DNA from 4 places in the Pseudoalteromonas sp. SCSIO 43201 genome. Region 4 is predicted to be linked to each of the others. Evidence: predicted binding sites of a transcription regulator. Region 4 holds the regulator's gene; each other region holds the start of a gene.
What was found. Region 4 encodes sigma-54, which starts transcription at its own class of promoters, with help from an activator protein. Its sites were predicted from a motif close to GTTGGCACGNNNNTNGNNT; they were not measured.
Positions count from the first base shown of each region.

Region 1: J8Z24_RS05560 (FimV/HubP family polar landmark protein) is a predicted target of sigma-54. The motif match lies at 723-741, and genes of this name have one in related genera.
Region 2: J8Z24_RS03565 (LruC domain-containing protein) is a predicted target of sigma-54. The motif match lies at 928-946, and genes of this name have one in related genera.
Region 3: fliE (flagellar hook-basal body complex protein FliE) is a predicted target of sigma-54. The motif match lies at 1,339-1,357, and genes of this name have one in related genera.

Region 1 is NZ_CP072683.1:1,304,593-1,306,801, forward strand. Features, by position in the region: gene J8Z24_RS05555 (aspartate-semialdehyde dehydrogenase) at 1-512, shown strand, start outside; gene J8Z24_RS05560 (FimV/HubP family polar landmark protein) at 802-2,209, shown strand, end outside.
Region 2 is NZ_CP072683.1:843,749-845,957, reverse strand. Features, by position in the region: gene J8Z24_RS03570 (hypothetical protein) at 1-636, opposite strand, end outside; gene J8Z24_RS03565 (LruC domain-containing protein) at 985-2,209, shown strand, end outside.
Region 3 is NZ_CP072683.1:1,405,447-1,407,655, forward strand. Features, by position in the region: gene J8Z24_RS06015 (sigma-54-dependent transcriptional regulator) at 1-1,140, shown strand, start outside; gene fliE (flagellar hook-basal body complex protein FliE) at 1,395-1,727, shown strand; gene fliF (flagellar basal-body MS-ring/collar protein FliF) at 1,748-2,209, shown strand, end outside.
Region 4 is NZ_CP072683.1:3,539,992-3,542,200, forward strand. Features, by position in the region: gene lptB (LPS export ABC transporter ATP-binding protein) at 1-295, shown strand, start outside; gene J8Z24_RS15435 (RNA polymerase factor sigma-54) at 342-1,841, shown strand; gene hpf (ribosome hibernation promoting factor) at 1,871-2,158, shown strand; gene J8Z24_RS15445 (PTS sugar transporter subunit IIA) at 2,160-2,209, shown strand, end outside.

The DNA of each region.
Region 1 (2,209 bases), 1.7 Mb from region 4:
TTGATGAGTTAGCCAAGCAAACAGCTAACTTAATGAACGCAAGACCAATGGAAAATGAAGTTTTCACGAAACAAATTGCGTTTAACGTTATTCCACAGATTGATGCTTTCCAAGAAAATGGCTACACCAAAGAAGAAATGAAAATGGTGTGGGAAACTCAAAAGATCTTAGGTGACTCTAGCGTGTTGGTAAACCCAACAGCAGTTCGTGTCCCTGTATTTTTTGGTCACGCCGAGGCTATTCACCTTGAAACACGTATGCCTTTTGATCTAGAGCATGTAAAGCAGTTACTGGCGGATGCACCTGGTGTTGAGTTAATTGAAGATGAAACCGATTACCCAACACCGGTCAGCGACGCAAGCGGTAATGATACTGTATACGTGGGTCGAGTAAGACAAGATATTTCGCATCCTCTAGGGCTTAATCTATGGGTTGTTTCTGACAATACTAGAAAAGGTGCGGCAACCAATAGTATTCAAATAGCTGAAGCATTGATTGAAAGTTATCTTTAAGGTGCTTTGTTAAGCCGGTCCCCCCCTTAAAGTTTTTAAAATAGCTGACCATTGCGGCAAACTTATGCCAATAAGTTTGCCGAAAAGTCAATTAGTTGACTATTCTTCTTCTATATTATGCTTTTTCTATATCAGCAAAAAGCATTACAACCATGTTAACTTTCAATACGTTGCAATGGATATTCAGGTGTAACTGGTTTATAGTTTGCATTTGGAATAGAGCTTGCTTCAAAGCCATAATAATAAAATGTCGTTTAACGAGTGTTAAACATTTGAGTAAAGGATCGGCATGCGCGGTTTAGCCTTTTTTAGTATCTTTGTATTCGCACTACTTGCAACACCGGTATACACCCAAGAGGGGGTAGTGCTAAAGGGCCCTAAAGGGGTTGATTACGGGGCTCAAGGTCGATCTATAGGGCCTATCAGACCCACGGATACACTATGGCGAATAGCACAAAAAGTGCGTCCGGACGATTCAGTCACTATTTATCAAGTGATGAAGGCCCTCTATGACAAGAATCCGAACTCATTTTTAGATAAAAACCTCAACCACATGCAGTACGGTACCTACCTGCGCATTCCAACCATTAATGAAATCCGCAGCGTAGATCCTACGCTTGCCAAGCAAAAATCCGATCAGGACGATAGGCTGTGGGACATGAAACGCAAAGGGCTGCTAAACCCTAATGCGATAGAGCAAGCGGATAAAAAAGTCACACAAGCGCGCAAAGTCGACGTTGAAGAAGCAAAAGAAGACCTAACCAACCAATTACGCTCTTTAAAAATGGAGCAAGATATGCGGTTGATGGACTTACAAAAAGAGTTCAAATCTTCAGTGCGCAATGTAGAAGAGATCCTGTCAGAAAATAATAAGTTGAAGCAGCAACTTGGTGCGATTTCCACAGAGCTTCAAACAGTACGAACTCAGCTTGGTAAAGATAGTGAAATACAACAACAACTTAAAGCGGTAATTGACCTGCAAAATGAAATGATTGAACAACAGGCCGCGCAGGCAAAAGCTGAGGAAAGCGACGGTTTGGGAGATTTCTTCAGTTCTATGCCAGGTATTGCGTTGTTAGCGACTTTACCAGCACTACTGGCGCTTGCTGGGTTCATCATGTTTATGCGCAGAAAAAATCAAGCACCTCAAGCTGAAGATGATGATGAGTTTTTACCAAGCACACCTGCTGCAGGAGCCACAGCCACAGCAGCTGCCGCGACATTTGCAGCAGAGCCGGATCCGCTAGATATTGGTGTCGGTGATGAGGATACTTTAGGAAGTAGTGTACAACTGGATGATGACATACTGCCAGAGGATGATGAGATCACATTTGACTCTCTCGACGATGATTTTGAAGATGGCAACGATACACTAGATCAAGATGAACTTGATAGCTTACTAAATGAAGATATTTCGTTTGACGACAGTCATGAAGAAGACTTTATGCAGCAAAGCTTCGAGGACTCTAGCGATGAGATCCCTCTAGATGTTGACGATAGCAACGATATCTTGAGTGACGGTGATTTAGACGATCTCTTTAATGAGCCTCAGGATGAGGAGGTCGACGTTAGTGATGATGCGCTGGCTGCATTGAGTGAAGAACTAGCTGATGAACAAGTCAGTGCAGAAACTAACGATGACATTGACTCCATTTTAGATGGTGCATTGGATGAAGAGCCTGAATTCAATGGTGACC
Region 2 (2,209 bases), 1.2 Mb from region 4:
TAAATTGCAGTGGAGCAGTAGCTTTGAAAGCTTAAATATTAATTTGTGAAATAATCGGTCGACTACTGAATTTTTCATCGGTCCGTAATTATAATGTCTAATATAGTCTGAACACTGTGGGCTTTTAGTGTTATTCCATTTTTCGTTTAATAGCTCAAGTCCATCACAATTTTTCGCAAAGTGAATGACATGACCATTTTCTCCCCACCCTACTGACTCAATATCGACAACAGGCTCAGTGATAGCGTTGATAATACTATCGAGCCACAACAACGCTTCGGGACAGGCCTTCATTAACATCACCCCTGAGTTTAGCCTGCCGCTATAACCATTTGCCATAAACAAAAACTTATCAGGCTTAATAACACTCGATAGGTTGGGGCAAGAGTCTTGAATGTAAGCGTCGGCATCGACAAACAACACATAATCATAGCCAGCCGACAGCGCTGAGCGTAATAGATACAGCTTTAACCAGCAGCACTCCGCACCAAGATTTGTCACCCAAGGCTTTGTGATCACAGTGTAGTCGTACCCCATGCGCTCAGCGTAACGCCGCTGGCTTGCAAGATGGCGGCGGTATCGAATTTGATAACCATTCAAGGCTATGCTGAATATTAGTATGTTGTCGTTTGTCATAGATCACCTCCAAGGTGATATAAGGGTATGCAAATACCACTCCAGCTGCCAATAACAAACCTTTCGAACAAAACAAAATACAGTAACAAACTGATTTAAAATACTTTTATTATTTCTGACTTCAAACAAACTCAATAACTAGAGTCGCAATACAGAAAGCTAATTGACACTCTTCATGACTTTCTAATCTTTTTCACCATTGTGCAAACCACACTGCGCTGCAAAATGCGAAAAATTCAAATTACAAGTACACCAAAAGACGTAAAACATTAATAAGTATAAGCTTTTTATTTTGGCATGATAACTGCGTTGTGAGTCGTATCTCCATTCATGCCCACGGAGGCAATTATGAAAAATAGGTCTTTATTACCGCAGTCGTTGGTTGTTGCAAGCACACTATGCGTGAGCACAGCATCTCTTTCAGTAGAGCAGCAAGGCGGTAACTACGTATGGCAATTCAACTCTGGCCAATCTTGGCCACTAGGCTATAACCAAAACACCGGAAAGCCTGATCAACTTACCTACAACCGCGGGGAATACACGCCAGAATTTTTTCAGCGGATCGCCAATGCACTCCCTGAAAGTCGAGTAAACGAGGCTTTTATCACTGGCGACCAAGGTTCAACAATCCACCTATCTGAGGATGCAGAAGTATTTATCACATTCATTCACGAAGGCGCTGGTTACAAAAACTCATTCGGCTACTTTACGTTTGACCCAGAGAATCCACCACAGTCACCGGAAGAAGTGCAAGAAACCATCGTCTTTCCCAACCTCAGCTATCCACATTTAACCAATGGACACCGGGTAAGTATTGGTGAGTTTCCTGCCGGTACTAGTATTGGCTTTTTTATCGCTGCTAATGGCTTTTGGTATTACACTGGAGTTAAACCATTCAGGGTTCCCTACTACTACTCCTTATCTAACTTAAATCCAGAAGCTGATGAGTCTCTCAAGCAGCACTGTGTGTTACTCTATGACGAGGAGCAGGATGAAGTCGTAATAGGCTTTGAAGACTTACCAAGAACATGGGGTGACAACGACTTTAACGACGCTCTGTTCAGTGTGAAAAGCTCTCCCGCTAGTGCTATTGCTGCCACAAATCTAAACCCCATGCCGGAGTCGAACGACAGTGATGCAGATGGCGTGCCTGATGACCAAGATGAATTTCCAAACGATTATGATCGTGTATCCAGCCAGTATTTCCCATCAGAATCGGGTATAGCAACTTTCGCATTTGAAGATAATTGGCCAAATCGCGGCGATCATGACCTCAACGATTTAGTGGTTAAACAGCAGATCCGTATAACTTATGATGCTGACAATCAAGTTAGCGGCTTTATTTTAAATGGCTTTATAACAGCCAGAGGGGCAGCTAACAATAACGGATTTGGATTGAGGTTGATGGATTCAGAGCCAGGTTTAATTGGAGAAGCAAGTATCCAAATAGATGGGCAAACTTATGAAAAACGCGCAGAAGAATATCAATCAAATGCAGTTATTACACTTTGGCGCAATACTCATGTGTTTACGACAACTGGACAATCAGGCAGTTGCTCCCACTTTAACACGG
Region 3 (2,209 bases), 1.8 Mb from region 4:
TTAATGATGACAGCTTATGCGACTATTGATGATGCGGTTGAAGCGATGCGTTTGGGAGCCATTGATTACATGGCTAAGCCTTTTGCGCCTGAAGTGTTGTTGAATATGGTGGGTCGTTACCTACCTGAAAAAGAAAAAGAAACAGAGGGTCCTATCGTCGCTGATCCAAAGAGTATAAAGCTGCTTGAGTTGGCTGCAAAAGTAGCAAAGTCTGATGCCAGTGTAATGGTGCTTGGGCCGAGTGGATCAGGTAAAGAGGTATTAGCCCGTTATATTCATGATAAATCAGACAGGGCTGACGAACCATTTATTGCAATTAATTGTGCTGCAATTCCAGAAAATATGCTTGAGGCTACCCTGTTTGGATATGAGAAGGGCGCATTCACAGGTGCAATTCAGGCATGCCCTGGTAAGTTTGAACAAGCGCAAAAAGGGACAATATTACTGGATGAAATCACAGAAATGGATTTGGGGCTTCAGGCAAAATTACTTCGCGTTTTACAAGAGCGGGAAGTGGAGCGACTTGGTAGTAGAAAAACCATAACACTAGATGTTAGGGTGTTGGCAACCAGTAACCGAGATTTGAAAGAAGCGGTTGAAGATGGGGTATTTAGAGAAGATTTATACTATCGCCTTAATGTTTTCCCATTGGAATGGCTGCCGCTTAGAGATAGAGCAGGAGACATTACGGTATTGGCTGAGCACTTGCTATCAAGACATATGCAAAAAGCGGGTAAACCAACACCCAAGTTAAGTACTAGTGCTAAGCAAAAGTTAAATTCTCATAGCTGGCCTGGCAACGTGCGTGAGCTTGATAACGTCATCCAGCGTGCTTTGATATTGTTTCAGGGCCTTGAAATCACAGAAGATGATATTTTTATTGAAAACTTTTCACCGATGTCTTTGGTTGAGTCAGAAACTAGCCTCACACAGTCCGCTACTGAAGACGCTCCCAATGATGATGGCATCATCAATTATAAGGATGAGCTACAGGACAAAGAGCATCAAATTATTTTGGATACGCTTGCTAAGTTTAATGGTAAGCGCAAAGAAGTGGCTGAAGTTTTAGGCATGAGCCCAAGGACACTGCGCTATAAGCTAGCAAAAATGCGAGATCTCGGAATTGCGTTACCAGCTTAGGTGAAAGAGTCGCTCAGATATCTTGAAGGTGAGCTTAAAAGTAGGACGTGAGCTTACCTTCATTTGTACACCTCAGGCTAATACAACATCAACCTAAACGAAGCTGTTGCTTTTTTCTGGCACCTTCCTTTTCCTCCGACTGCCAATTTTTCGACAGGGTAATTTCAGCTTAACCAACTGAAATTAAAGTGTTTTAATGTTGGCATGTTTCCTGCTTTCATCAAGGTAACAAGAGTTATTTTGAGTAAAGCATCATGAAAGTACAATCATCAGCGCTATTCCAAGAAATGCAGGCAATGGCCGCAGAAGCGACAAGAAATACGCAGCCTACTGTGCAGCCAATTAAAACAGCAGCATCTTCTTCAGCTCAATTTGGAGATTTACTCTCTGACGCACTCAATTCTGTTCATGGCCTTCAGCAAGACGCAAAGAAAAAAGTGACGGCGGTGGAGATGGGTGATCGTAGTGTTTCTCTTGCTGAGGCGATGATCGCAAAACAAAAATCATCGGTCGCTTTTGAGGCAACGGTACAAGTTCGCAATAAACTTGTCGAAGCCTATAAAGAAATCATGAGCATGCCAGTTTAACAAAATGATTGTGGAGAGTAATCGTGGCTACTAATCAATCAACAGATCTTACACTTTCCGACGCAGCGCTGAATAACGACAGCGGTTCGGACGAGCAACAAGAGCAAAAGTCTGGCTACTTCAGTGCGCTAAGCGGTGTCGATATGTTGCGCCAGGTTACTCTGGTTATTGCGTTAGCTATTTGTTTAGCAATTGCCATTTTTATCATTATTTGGGCCCGCCAGCCAGACATGCGTCCGCTGGGTAAATATCCTACTGAAGAGCTAGTTGAGACGCTAGACTTCCTAGACCAACAAAAAATTGAGTACCAATTAGACGGTAATACTATTTTAGTTGCTGAATCGGATTACCAAGATGTTAAGTTGCGTATGGCGCGTGATGGTTTCACCCAATCTCCTAGCTCCGGTACTGATATTTTAATGCAGGACATGGGTTTTGGTGTTAGTCAACGTCTTGAAAGAGAACGGCTAAAGCACGGTCGT
Region 4 (2,209 bases):
ACGGGTAGAAATTGCTCGTGCTTTAGCCGCTAATCCTAAGTTTATCTTGTTAGATGAACCTTTTGCTGGCGTTGATCCAATTTCAGTGTTAGATATAAAGACAATCATTGAGCACCTTAAAAATCGTGGGATCGGTGTACTGATCACCGACCACAATGTAAGAGAAACGCTGGACGTATGTGAAAAAGCCTACATCGTTTCACACGGTGAATTAATCGCCGCTGGTACGCCAGAACATGTTTTAGCGGATCAAACCGTAAGAGATGTCTACCTAGGCGAACAATTCAAGCTATAGTTAAGACGTAGTATTAATAACTGTTAAAAGGGATTGTTAGAGATACATGAGGCAATCATTACAGCTGCGCATGGGGCAGCAACTTACAATGACTCCACAACTGCAACAAGCCATACGCCTGTTGCAGCTTAGTACGTTGGATCTACAGCAAGAAATACAAGAAGCGTTGGACAGCAACCCACTATTGGAAGTGGAAGAAAGCGATACCGCAGACGCAGAAAGTACTGAACAACACAGCCAAGATAAAAATAATACGGACGATAGTCAGCAAAGCTCAGATGAAGCGCCTGTCAGCGAGTATGAAATGGACTCAGATACCGCCATGAGCAAAGAAACGGTTAGTGATGATCTTGCCATGGATGTGACTTGGGATGAATATATGAGTGCTGCACCAGCATCAAGCGCAGCTCCTTTACCTGATGATGATAACGTCTACCAGGGAGAGACTTCCGAATCACTACACGACTACCTAATGTGGCAGTTAGAACTTACGCCATTTAGCCCAACAGATAGAGCCATTGCTATTGCCATCATCGAAGCGGTAGATCTGTCTGGCATTTTAACGCTTTCCTGTGAAGATATTTTAGAAAGTATCAATGATGAAAACAGTGAAGAGCCGGTAGAGTTGGATGAAGTCGAAGCCGTACTTAAACGTATCCAGTTGTTTGACCCTGTCGGTATTGCTGCACGAAGTTTGCAAGAATGTTTATGTATTCAGTTAAATCAATTTGCACCTGACACACCGTGGATCACCGAAACCAAGATGATCCTGACCGAGCACATTGATTTACTTGCGAGCCGTGATTACCGTACCTTAGCGAAAAAAACACGCTTAAAAGAAGCTGAGCTAAAAGAAGTTATGACGCTGATCCACAGTCTTAACCCTAAGCCAGCTGCGAGTATTATTCATGAAGAACCAGAATACGTTATTCCAGATGTGTCGGTAAAAAAAGTGAAAGGCCGCTGGGTTGTAGAGCTAAACCCTGATGCGATGCCTAAGATTAGAGTAAATGACCACTACGCTGCGATGTCGAGAACTGCTAAATCGAGTACTGATAGCCAGTTTATTCGCTCACACCTTCAAGAAGCAAAGTGGTTTATTAAGAGCTTAGAAAGTCGCAATGACACTTTATTGAAAGTTACCAATTGCATTGTGCAACAACAACAGGCATTCTTTGAACATGGCCCCGAAGCGATGAGACCTATGGTGTTAAACGATGTCGCAGAGATGGTTGATATGCACGAATCTACGATTTCTCGTGTCACCACCCAAAAGTACATGCACACACCAAGGGGCATATTTGAGCTGAAGTATTTCTTCTCAAGCCATGTCAGTACCGAAAATGGAGGTGAGTGCTCCTCAACAGCAATACGAGCACTCATCAAAAAGCTAATAGCTGCGGAAAACACTGCTAAACCATTAAGTGATAGCAAAATTGCAGATATTTTAGCTGAACAAGGAATTAAGGTAGCGAGACGCACGATTGCAAAATATCGTGAATCCCTAGCCATTCCACCGTCAAATCAGCGTAAAAGCTTGATATAAGACGTTAAACACAAGAAGGAAAAATGCTTATGCAACTAAATTTAACTGGTCGCCATGTAGAAATCACTGACTCTTTAAGAGATTATGTCACCAACAAGTTTGCGAAGCTTGAGAGGCACTTTGATCATATCAATAACGTTCATGTGATCCTTGATGTCGAAAAACTAGTTCAAAAAGCAGAAGCAACATTGCACGTAAATGGCGGCGAGCTATTTGCATCAACAGAGCATCAAGACATGTATGCAGCAATTGATGGCCTGATTGACAAACTAGACCGTCAAGTAATTAAACACAAAGAGAAGCTCACTCGACACTAAAATGAAATTAAGTGAATTAGTGAATAAGGACTGTAGCAAAGCTGCGGTCCT